DNA from 3 places in the Janthinobacterium sp. GW821-FHT03C08 genome. Region 1 is predicted to be linked to each of the others. Evidence: predicted binding sites of a transcription regulator. Region 1 holds the regulator's gene; each other region holds the start of a gene.

Region 1 (3,274 bases):
CGTGTGTACCTCGCTGGCCCTGCGCACGCCATTGAAAATGGACGTGATCCGCGACCGCGGCTCCATGGGACGCGAAGTGGAAGACGGCATGATCGAGAACGTCTACCGCCTGCAGATCATGAACACCTCGGAGCAAAGCCAGCATTTCAGGATCAGCGTCTCCGGCCTGCCGGGCCTGACCCTGCTGACGCGCGACGAAGTGACCCTGCAGCCGACGGAAACCCTGGGCTGGCCCATCCGCCTGCGCGTGCCGCACGGCGTGGGCGAGAAGGGCTCGAACAAGATTGCCATCGAACTGCAATCGCTGGACGACCCGTCGCTGCATGTGCGGGAAAACGCGGTGTTCATCGTGCCGCGGTAATGTAGGAAGGCCAATCCCCGCATGGGGATTGGCCGCTTAAACAGGAGAATAAAATGTCCGACAGTCTGAAACTGCAAGCCCCCGTGGCGCCCTGGTACAAGCATCGCTGGCCATGGCTGCTGATGGTCGGCCCCGGCCTGTCCGTCGTCGTCGGCAGCTGCATGGCGTATATCGCGTTTACGCAGCCGGACGCGCTGGTGGTGGGCGATTATTACAAGCAGGGCAAGGCCATCAACCAGGACTTGCGGCGCGATACGGTTGCCAGCAACCTGGCGATGGATACGCGCCTGTCCTACGACGTGGCGCAGGCGCGCCTGAGCGGCGCCGTGCACAGCTTCGGCAAGGCTTACCAGGCGCCCTTGCAGCTGCACCTGGCGCATGCGACGTTGCCGGAGAAGGATATCAGGCTGCTGGTGCAGCCCGATGCGGCCGGCAATTTCTCGGTGGCCCTGCCGATGCTCGAGCGCAGCCGCTGGCAGGTGCTGGTGGAAAACGACAAGCGCGAATGGCGCCTGTCCGGCATCTGGACCTGGCCCCTGCAGCGCAGCATCGCGCTGCACGCGGACGAGGAACTGTAGGCCTATTTACAAGTATCCGTGCCGGCCGTAATGGCTTTCAATTTCGCGGGCTGCAGGATTTCAATTTCGCGATTAGAGACGCGCAGCCAGCCTTCCTTCTTGAATTTCGACAATAAACGGCTGACGCTCTCGATGGTCAGTCCCAGGTAATTGCCGATTTCCTCGCGCGACATGCGCAGCTGGAACTTGCTGCCCGAGTAGCCCCGCGCCTCGTAGCGCGACGCCAGGTTGACGATGAAGGCGGCAAAGCGCTGCGTCGCCTGCATATTGCCCAGCAACAGCATCACGCTTTGCTCGCGCGTGATTTCCTGGCTCATCATGCGATGGAAATGCCGCAGCAGCGTGGGCATATTGCCCAGCAATTGTTCCAGGCTGGAAAACGGGATTTCACACACTTCGCTGTCTTCCAGCGCCACGGCATTGCAGTGGTGGCGGTCGGCGCTGATGGCGTCCATGCCCAGCAGTTCGCCAGCCATCTGGAAACCCGTCACCTGTTCTTCGCCGCCTGGATTGATCTGGTACGTCTTGAAGTGGCCCAGGCGGATGGCGTACAGGTTCTGGAACGAGTCGCCGATGCGGAACAGCGAGGCGCCGCGCGCGACCTTGCGGCGGCGGCCGATGATCTGGTCGAGCCGGTCCATGTCGCCCACGTCGAGTCCCATCGGCAGGCACAATTGATGCATGCTGCACGTCGAGCAGCGCGCACGCAACGCTTCCACGTTCACGGCGGGCACGGCTGGAGAGAGTAGCGCTTCTGTCATGTCAGACCCTTTTAGAAAATGCAATAACAAGTTTACTGCATAGTGCGTTGCCATGTGCCAATTTCACGGCAATTCACCGTAATTTCGCTGAATAAACGACGTCCGGCATTTAATTTTATGGCAACATCGTCAAAAGCCCGTTCCAGCGCGGAAAATTACGCGGCCTGCGCTTGCCAAGTTGAAGTATTGATAGGAAAATTCCTGACAGCATTATCTGCCGCCTGTGCCTCCGGGTACTCAAAGGAAATCATGAAGCCTCTCGGCATTAAAGCAAAAGTCGCGCTGGCCACCAGCCTGACCTCGATCGCCATGATCGCCGTGGTCACCGTGGTGCAGGTCAAGCACATGCGCGACGATTTCACGCAAGTGCTGCTGAGCCAGCAAACGGCGCTGATCGAGCGCACGGCCGAGGAACTCGACGACAAGCTGGCCATGCTGCTCGACATCGTCACCCAGACGGCGCGCCACCAGCCGCCCGCCCTGATGGCCGACGCCGGCGCATTGCGTGACTACTACACGCAGCGCACCATGCTGGCCCTGTTCGACGACGTGCTCGTGCTCGATACGCAGGGCAAGGTGGTGGCCAACGTGCCCGAGGTGCAGGGGCGCAACGGCACCGACGTAGCCGACCGCGGCTATTTCCAGACCGTCATGCGCACCAAGCAGGCCATGATCACGGAACCGATGCTGGGCAAGACCAGCCATTTGCCCATCGTGCAGATGGTCGCCCCCGTGCTGGACAACAACGGCGAGGTGGCCGGCATCGTCATCGGCGTGCTGCGCCTGTACAAGGACAACATGCTGGGGCGTTTGCGCACGGCCAAGGTGGGCAAGAGCGGCTATTTTTTCATCCTCACGCGCGAAGCCGTGCCCCGCTACGTGCTGCATCCCGACCCCAGCCGTTTGCTGCAGCCGCGCGCGGCGGGCGCCAACGTCGTCACCACGCAGCTGCTCAAGGAAGACGGCGAAGGCAGCATGGTCAGCACCAACAGCCGCGGCATCACGGGCGTCAACAGCTTCAAGCGCTTGAAGTCGGTGAACTGGCTGCTGGCCGCCTCGCTGCCCGTGGCCGATGCCTTCGAACCATTCGACGGCGTGCTGTCGCGCCTGGTGCTGTGGAGCATCTGCGCCTCGCTGCTGGCCGCGGCCGTGCTGGGCTGGGTGACCGTGCGCCTGCTGTCGCCCCTGGTGCGCCTGCGCGACACGCTGCTGTCCCTGCGCGCCTCGGGCAAGCGCTTTACCCCCGTGCCGGTGCAGCAGCGCGACGAGATCGGCGAACTGACGGAGGCGTTCAACGGCCTGATGAGCGAGCGCGACCGGCTGCAGCAGGAGGTCGAGACGCGCGCCCTGGAGCTGGAGCAGGAACGCGACCGCGCCGAGGCGGCCAACCGCGCCAAGAGCGACTTCGTCGCCAACATGAGCCATGAAATCCGCACGCCCCTGAACGCCGTGCTGGGCATGGTGTATCTGTTGGGAAATACCAAGCTCAACATCGAACAGCGCAAGTACCTGACCATGGTACGCGTGGCGGGGCAGTCCCTGTTGGGCATCCTCAACGATGTGCTCGATTTTTC
Region 2 (3,274 bases), on a different contig from region 1:
TTCCTTTCGAGGCGATCAATGGGCGGTGCGCTGTTCCATGCCGGGCTGGCCATGCCAGTAGCCGTCGCAGGCGCCGGCCGGCTGGCAGGCCGCCAGCTGGGCCTGGGCGCCGATGCCGCTGACCTGGCCGCGCCGGGCGCGGTCAAAGATGGCGATGACTTTTTCAGTGTTCATCGCCTGCGGGCTGATGCGCGCCACGCCCACGCCCATGTCGCGCATGGCGTCCAGTTCGCGCACGAGGTTGTAGACGAGCGCCGACTGCGTCTGCGTGCCGTTGAGCACGAGGAAGGGCACTTCGTCGCGCGTGCGCAGCAGCAGGCCGTCCGGCTCTTCCAGGCAGCTGTAGCCGCAATCGTCCTTCGGCAGGTTGCGGTTGCGCGCCGTGAAGCAGCGCGCGGAAAAGGCCAGCGGCATGCGGCCATAGGCGAAGACTTCCGTCTCCAGGCCGTCCGGCTTCTGGCGCTGCATTTCCGCCAGCGCCGCTTGCCCCATTTCCAGCGGCATCACCCAGCGCCGCGCACCGAGGCGCGCCAGCAATTGCAGGCTGGGACCATTGAACAGGTTCAAATGGGGACCGGCGACGAAGGCCCCCCCCTTTTCCATGCAGTGCACGGCGCCCATGTCGTTCGCCTCGACCATGTAGCGGCCATTGCCCGTGATGCGGCGCAGGGTCGCCAGTTCCGCGCCCGCCTCGATCAGCGCCTGCGTCGACAGCACCACCTCCTTGCCGGCGGCGGCCAGCATGTCGGCGATATCGAGCCAGTCGGCCAGGCGCAGCTCGTGCCGGCGCGAACACACGGTTTCGCCGAGATACACGATATCGACGGCCGTGGCGGCCATCTGCTGGTAAAACTCGAAGACGGTAGCGCGCGGCCAGTAGTACAGCAAGGGGCCCAAAGATAGTTTTAACATGTTCATCCTCTATTTCCAGGAGCGGTGATACGCGCCCAAGGTGTGCTGCTGCCCTTCGGCCAGCTTGTCCATGGCCGCCATCCAGCCCGGCTTGACGACGTAGCGCGCATTGCCTTCGCGGCAGGCGTCGATCGCTTCGCGCCACACGCGCGTCACCTGCGCCACGTAGGCGGGACTGCGCTGGCGTCCTTCGATCTTCACGGCGCGCACGCCCATGGCGATCAGCTGCGGCAGCAGCGCCAGGGTGTTCAGGCTGGCCGGCTCCTCGATGGCGTAATACTCTTCGTCGTTGACTTCGAAACGCCCCTTGCACAGGGTGGGATAGCTGGCGTTTTCGCCGGGCGCGTAGCGGTCGATCAGTACGCCGTTCAGGCGCGATTCCAGGCCGTTCGGCGTTTCCAGCCAGCGCACGGATTTCGCCGGCGAGCACACGCCGTGCGTATTTGGCGCCTCGCCCGTCGCATATGACGACAGCGCGCAGCGCCCCTCGACCATCACGCACAGGCTGCCGAAGCCGAAGACCTCGATCTCGACGTCCGTCTTGGAGATCAGTTGCTCGACCTGCGCCATCGACAGCACGCGCGGCAGCACGGCGCGAGCGATGCCGAAGTGCTCGCGATAGAAGTTGATGGCCTCGTAATTCGTCGCCGAGCCCTGCACGGACAGGTGCAGGCGCAGCTGCGGCTGGTGCTGGGCCGCGTAGGCCATCAGGCCCGGGTCGGCCACGATCATGGCGTCGATGCCGGCTTCGGCGGCGCGGTCGATGGCGCTGCGCCACACGGCCCAGTTGTGCGGCTGCGGATACGTGTTCAGCGCCAGCAGCACCTTGCGCCCATATTGATGGGCATAGCGCACGCCTTCGGCGATGGCCTTTTCGTCGAAATTGAGGCCGGCGAAATTGCGCGCATTGGTGGCGTCGCGAAAGCCCAGGTAGACGGTGTCGGCGCCATTGTCGACGGCCGCTTTCAAGGCAGGAAGGCTGCCGGCGGGGCAGACCAGTTCCAGCGGTCCGGCCCCGCAGGTGGCGGGGGTTGATTCAAGCATCATGGTGTTCTCAGTCCTGTATCGGCTCAGGGTGCAGACTATAGCCCCGCCCATGCCGCCCAGTCCTTGACGCAGGTGAAGGAATGCGCGCACGGCTGGCGCACCTTCAACTTGCTTGACCTGGCTGTAAAATGCCCCACCTTTCCCCCTGCTCCCCCGACCGCCATGCCCCGCAAACCGCTGCTCATCTTCCTGCTGACCCTGTTCCTCACCGTGCTGCAAATACAGTGGGCGTCGCCCGCCGACGGCTACGATGCCGAGTCCCTCTCCATCCTGTCGCCCGAGGTGCTGGGCGCCTGGCCCGGCGTGCTGCTGCTGTTCCTGCAAGCTGTCCTTGCGCGCCGCCAGGTGTCCGCGCTGCGCCAGGCCAGCCTGTGCACAGGCATGCTGGCCGTGTACTGGCTGCTGGCCAATTACGTCACTTTCGACGCGCGCGTGGCCAGCTGGAGCACCTACTCGGCGCTGGAAATCTGGATGCACGTGCTGCCCGCCTCCGTCGTCGGCATCGCCCTCTGCGGCGCTGCCTGGTTTGGCGCCGCCTGGCTGATCCTGCGCCAGGTGGGCGCGAAAAAAAGCCGCTGAGGCGCTTTTTTTCACCTGCATCAAGGATTCGGCAAGCCGCTGCGCGCGCCCTTTGACGCCACTACATTTAGTGACTAATCTCCATGAAAACACCGCATGTTGTGTTTATTGGAGGTTTCATGACGACAAACGCAGTTCCCACCCCGCGCGGCCAGGTCGATGTCGCCGCGTCCATCAATGAATACCTGGAACGGAGCGACTGGCGCGTCAATGCCAATGCCAACCAGGGCTATTCGCTGGGCGGCCTGATACTCAATGTGTCGGGCAAGGTCATCGCCAACTACTGGCTGGACCAGGTGTATCCGCCGGACGTGGGCGCGGCGCACCGCGAAGCGGCCCTGCACATCCACGATCTCGACATGCTGGCCGGCTACTGCGCCGGCTGGTCGCTGCGCACCCTGCTGCACGAAGGCTTGAACGGCGTGCCGGGCAAGATCGAGTCAAGCCCGCCCAAGCACATGTCGAGCGCCATCGGGCAGATCGTCAATTTCCTCGGCACCCTGCAAAACGAGTGGGCCGGCGCGCAGGCCTTCAGTTCCTTCGACACCTACATGGCGCCGTACATCCGCCAGGACAGCCTGCGCTACGAAGACGTGCGCCAATACATGCAGGAGCTGATCTTCAACCTCAACGTGCCGTCGCGCTGGGGCACGCAGACGCCGTTCACCAATCTCACCTTCGACTGGGTCTGCCCGGAGGACTTGCGCGAGCAGGTGCCCGTCATCGCCGGCCGGGA
Region 3 (3,274 bases), on a different contig from region 1:
GTTCCAGGAAAGCCTGGCGCAGGATATCCGATGGCGGCGCAACGCCTGCGGCGACCATGGCCTGGTCGACGGCGTCATACTTGAACATCTCGCCCGTGTACATCCACAGCTTGTCGGCTGCGGCCTGCGTCTTGGCATGGCTCTCCGCCGTGCCGTCGCCGAGGCGCACGATCAGGTCACCGCTGCGGCGCAGGTGGTACGTGACTTCCTTGATCGATTTTTGCGCCACTTCGACGATGCGCGCGTCCGTCGATTTCGCCAATTCCAGCAGCTGGAAGTAGTGCCAGCTGTCAAAGAAGAACTGGCGCATCATGGTGTCGGCGTAATTGCCGTTCGGCTGCTCGACCAGCAGGCAGTTCTTGAAGTCGTGGGCGTCGCGCAAGAAGGCGATGTCGTCCTCGTCGCGGCCCGCGTTTTCCAGTTCGGCCGCATAGCTGAACCACAGGCGCGTCTGGCCCAGCAAGTCCAGCGCCACGTTGGTCAGCGCCATGTCTTCTTCCAGCGCCGGTCCCTTGCCGCACAGCTGCGACAGCTGCTGGCTGAGGATCAGGGCATTGTCGCCCAGGCGCAGCAAGTAGTTAACTTTGTCATCCATTGCCGGCGCTCCCATCACAGGTTCTTGACTTCTTCCGGCATCGGGAAGAAGGTGGGATGGCGGTACACCTTGCTGTTCGACGGCTCGAACAGGGCGCCCTTGTCGCCGGGGCTGCTGGCGACGATGTCGGCCGCGCGCACCACCCAGATGCTCACGCCTTCATTGCGGCGCGTGTAGACGTCGCGCGCATGGTTGACCGCCATGGTGGCGTCGGAGGCGTGCAGGCTGCCCACATGCTTGTGCGCCAGGCCGTGCTGGCTGCGGATGAAAACTTCCCACAATGGCCATTCTTTGCTCATGTTGCTCTCCCCTATCTTATGTATATTTACGCTGCCGCTTTGACTGCGGCTTGCTTGTCGGCGTAGGCGACGAGCGCATCGCGGAACCATGCGCCGTCCTCATATGCCTTGACGCGGGTTTGCAGGCGCTCGCGGTTGCACGGGCCGTTGCCCTTCAGGACATTGTTGAACTCGGACCAGTCGATCTCGCCGAATTCATAGTGGCCCGTTTCGGCATTGAATTTCAGGTCGGGATCGGGCACGGTCAGGCCCAGGTATTCGATTTGCGGCACGGTCTGGTCGACCATGCGCTGGCGCAATTCGTCGTTCGAGAACAGCTTGATGCGCCATTGCGCCGACTGGGCGCTGTTGACGGAAGCGGCGTCGGACGGGCCGAACATCATCAGCGACGGCCACCACCAGCGGTTCAAGGCATCCTGCGCCATGGCTTTCTGCGCCGGCGTGCCCTTGCACAGGGACATCATGATGTCGTAGCCCTGGCGCGCATGGAACGATTCTTCCTTGCAGACGCGGATCATGGCACGCGCATACGGACCGTACGAGCAGCGGCACAGGGGAATCTGGTTGATGATGGCGGAACCGTCGACCAGCCAGCCGATGGCGCCCATGTCGGCCCACGACAGGGTGGGATAGTTGAAGATGCTGGAATACTTGGCTTTGCCCGAGTGCAAGGCAGCGAGCAAGTCGTCGCGCGAGACGCCCAGGGTTTCCGCGGCGCTATACAGGTACAGGCCGTGGCCCGCTTCATCCTGGATCTTCGCCAGCAGGATCGATTTGCGTTTCAGGGTGGGGGCGCGCGTGACCCAGTTACCTTCAGGCAACTGACCGACGATTTCCGAATGCGCATGCTGCGAAATCTGGCGGATCAGGGTCTTGCGGTAGGCGTCCGGCATCCAGTCCTTGGCCTCAATCTTGATGCCTTCGTCGATGCGCGCCTGGAACGCGCGTTCTTCCTGCCCCATGTCGTCGATGGAACGGACATTTTTGAGGCCGGTTTCAACCATTTGTGCGTACATGATGTGTCTCCCATGTCGGTGATGTGCGCAGCAGCGCAGCGCGATGAACAGATAATACGATACAAAAAACGATTTGCATACACTTGATGTGAATCATTTTAAAATTTCGTATCTTGTGCCGCTTTTTTGTGCGTATGATATTGCTTATGAGAAAACACTCCGGGGCCCTACCAGTGCGCCCGGCAAATTATTGCCGCGCTACCCGCGCAGCCAAGTAAACTGCTGCTTTTATTGAAATGACCGCAACACGGCCAGACCGGAACCACATGAAGAACACCCGCTGCACGGCATGGATAGCCGATTTCCTGGAAAGCGACCCACCGCGCTCGAAATCCCTGGTGATGACGATTTTTGGCGATGCCATCGTGCCGCGCGGCGGCGCCATCTGGCTGGGCAGCCTGATCGACTTGCTGGCGCCATTCGGCGTCAACGACCGCCTGCTGCGTACCAGCGTGTTCCGCCTGGCCCAAGAGGGCTGGCTCAGTTCGCAAAGGGATGGCCGCCGCAGCGCCTATACGATCCGTCCGGAGGCGCTGGCCCGCTTCGAGCGCGCGTATCGCCGCATCTATGCACCGCTGGTGGTGCACTGGGATGGCAGCTGGACCCTGGTGATCGGCCCGGCCGGCAGCATCGGCGCCGCCGAGCGGGGCGCCCTGCGCAAGGAATTATTGTGGGCCGGCTACGGACTGATCGCGCCCGGCATCTTCGGCCATCCGGCCAGCAATGGGGACGCGCTGGAAGATATCCTCGTGCGCAACGAGGTGCAGGGCAAGCTGTATATCTGCCACACAACAGAGTTGCCGGGCGTCAGCACGCGCCCCCTGCGCGACATGGTGGGCGAATGCTGGGATCTGTCGGAAGTGATGGCCGGCTACGAAAAATTCATCGCCAGCTTCCAGCCCCTGCTGACCTTGCTGCAGGAAGAACCCGCCTTCGATCCCGAGCAAGCGTTCGTCATCCGTTCACTGCTGACGCACGCCTACCGCCGCGTGCAATTGCACGACCCGCAACTGCCCGTCGAACTGCTGCCCGAGCCGTGGCCGGGCACGCAAGCCTACGCCCTGGCCCGCGACCTGTACCGCATCACCCATGCGGCGGCCGAAGAACATATCCTGGCCACCCTGCGGCGCGAAGACGCGCAGGCGCCGGACGTGGAGCCGTGGTTCTACGAACGTTTCGGCGGCCTGAACGCCTGAGAAAACATCCATGGCGGCGTTGCAGGGCCTGGGCGTACGTTCGTACTGCCTGCGGCCCTGCGCCTTGCCCCGCCGATTTTTCAGGCGTTCAGCAGGCGTCAACAAGCGCGGACTGATCCAACGTTCATTGCTTGGCGACGACCTGTTTAGCCCCTGCCAGCAAATCCT

Evidence for each region. The regulator FNR, encoded in region 1, switches genes on or off when oxygen is low (the NO sensors DNR and NnrR bind a similar motif). The targets are predictions, from matches to a motif close to TTGATNNNNATCAA.
Region 2: the regulator FNR is predicted to act here: its motif matches at 2,023-2,036, upstream of ubiU (ubiquinone anaerobic biosynthesis protein UbiU).
Region 3: the regulator FNR is predicted to act here: its motif matches at 1,994-2,007, upstream of paaA (1,2-phenylacetyl-CoA epoxidase subunit PaaA).

Annotation. Positions count from the first base shown of each region.
Region 1 covers NZ_JBWKUP010000009.1:243,523-246,796, reverse strand. The annotation lists gene ccoG (cytochrome c oxidase accessory protein CcoG) at 1-361, shown strand, start outside; gene AC07VL_RS15140 (FixH family protein) at 415-939, shown strand; gene fnr (fumarate/nitrate reduction transcriptional regulator Fnr) at 942-1,700, opposite strand; gene AC07VL_RS15130 (response regulator) at 1,950-3,274, shown strand, end outside.
Region 2 covers NZ_JBWKUP010000007.1:292,547-295,820, forward strand. The annotation lists gene ubiV (ubiquinone anaerobic biosynthesis protein UbiV) at 16-912, opposite strand; gene ubiU (ubiquinone anaerobic biosynthesis protein UbiU) at 922-1,959, opposite strand; gene AC07VL_RS12310 (hypothetical protein) at 2,122-2,538, shown strand; gene AC07VL_RS12315 (ribonucleoside triphosphate reductase) at 2,658-3,274, shown strand, end outside.
Region 3 covers NZ_JBWKUP010000001.1:513,195-516,468, forward strand. The annotation lists gene paaC (1,2-phenylacetyl-CoA epoxidase subunit PaaC) at 1-595, opposite strand, end outside; gene paaB (1,2-phenylacetyl-CoA epoxidase subunit PaaB) at 610-894, opposite strand; gene paaA (1,2-phenylacetyl-CoA epoxidase subunit PaaA) at 921-1,910, opposite strand; gene paaX (phenylacetic acid degradation operon negative regulatory protein PaaX) at 2,177-3,106, shown strand; gene AC07VL_RS02365 (hypothetical protein) at 3,231-3,274, opposite strand, start outside.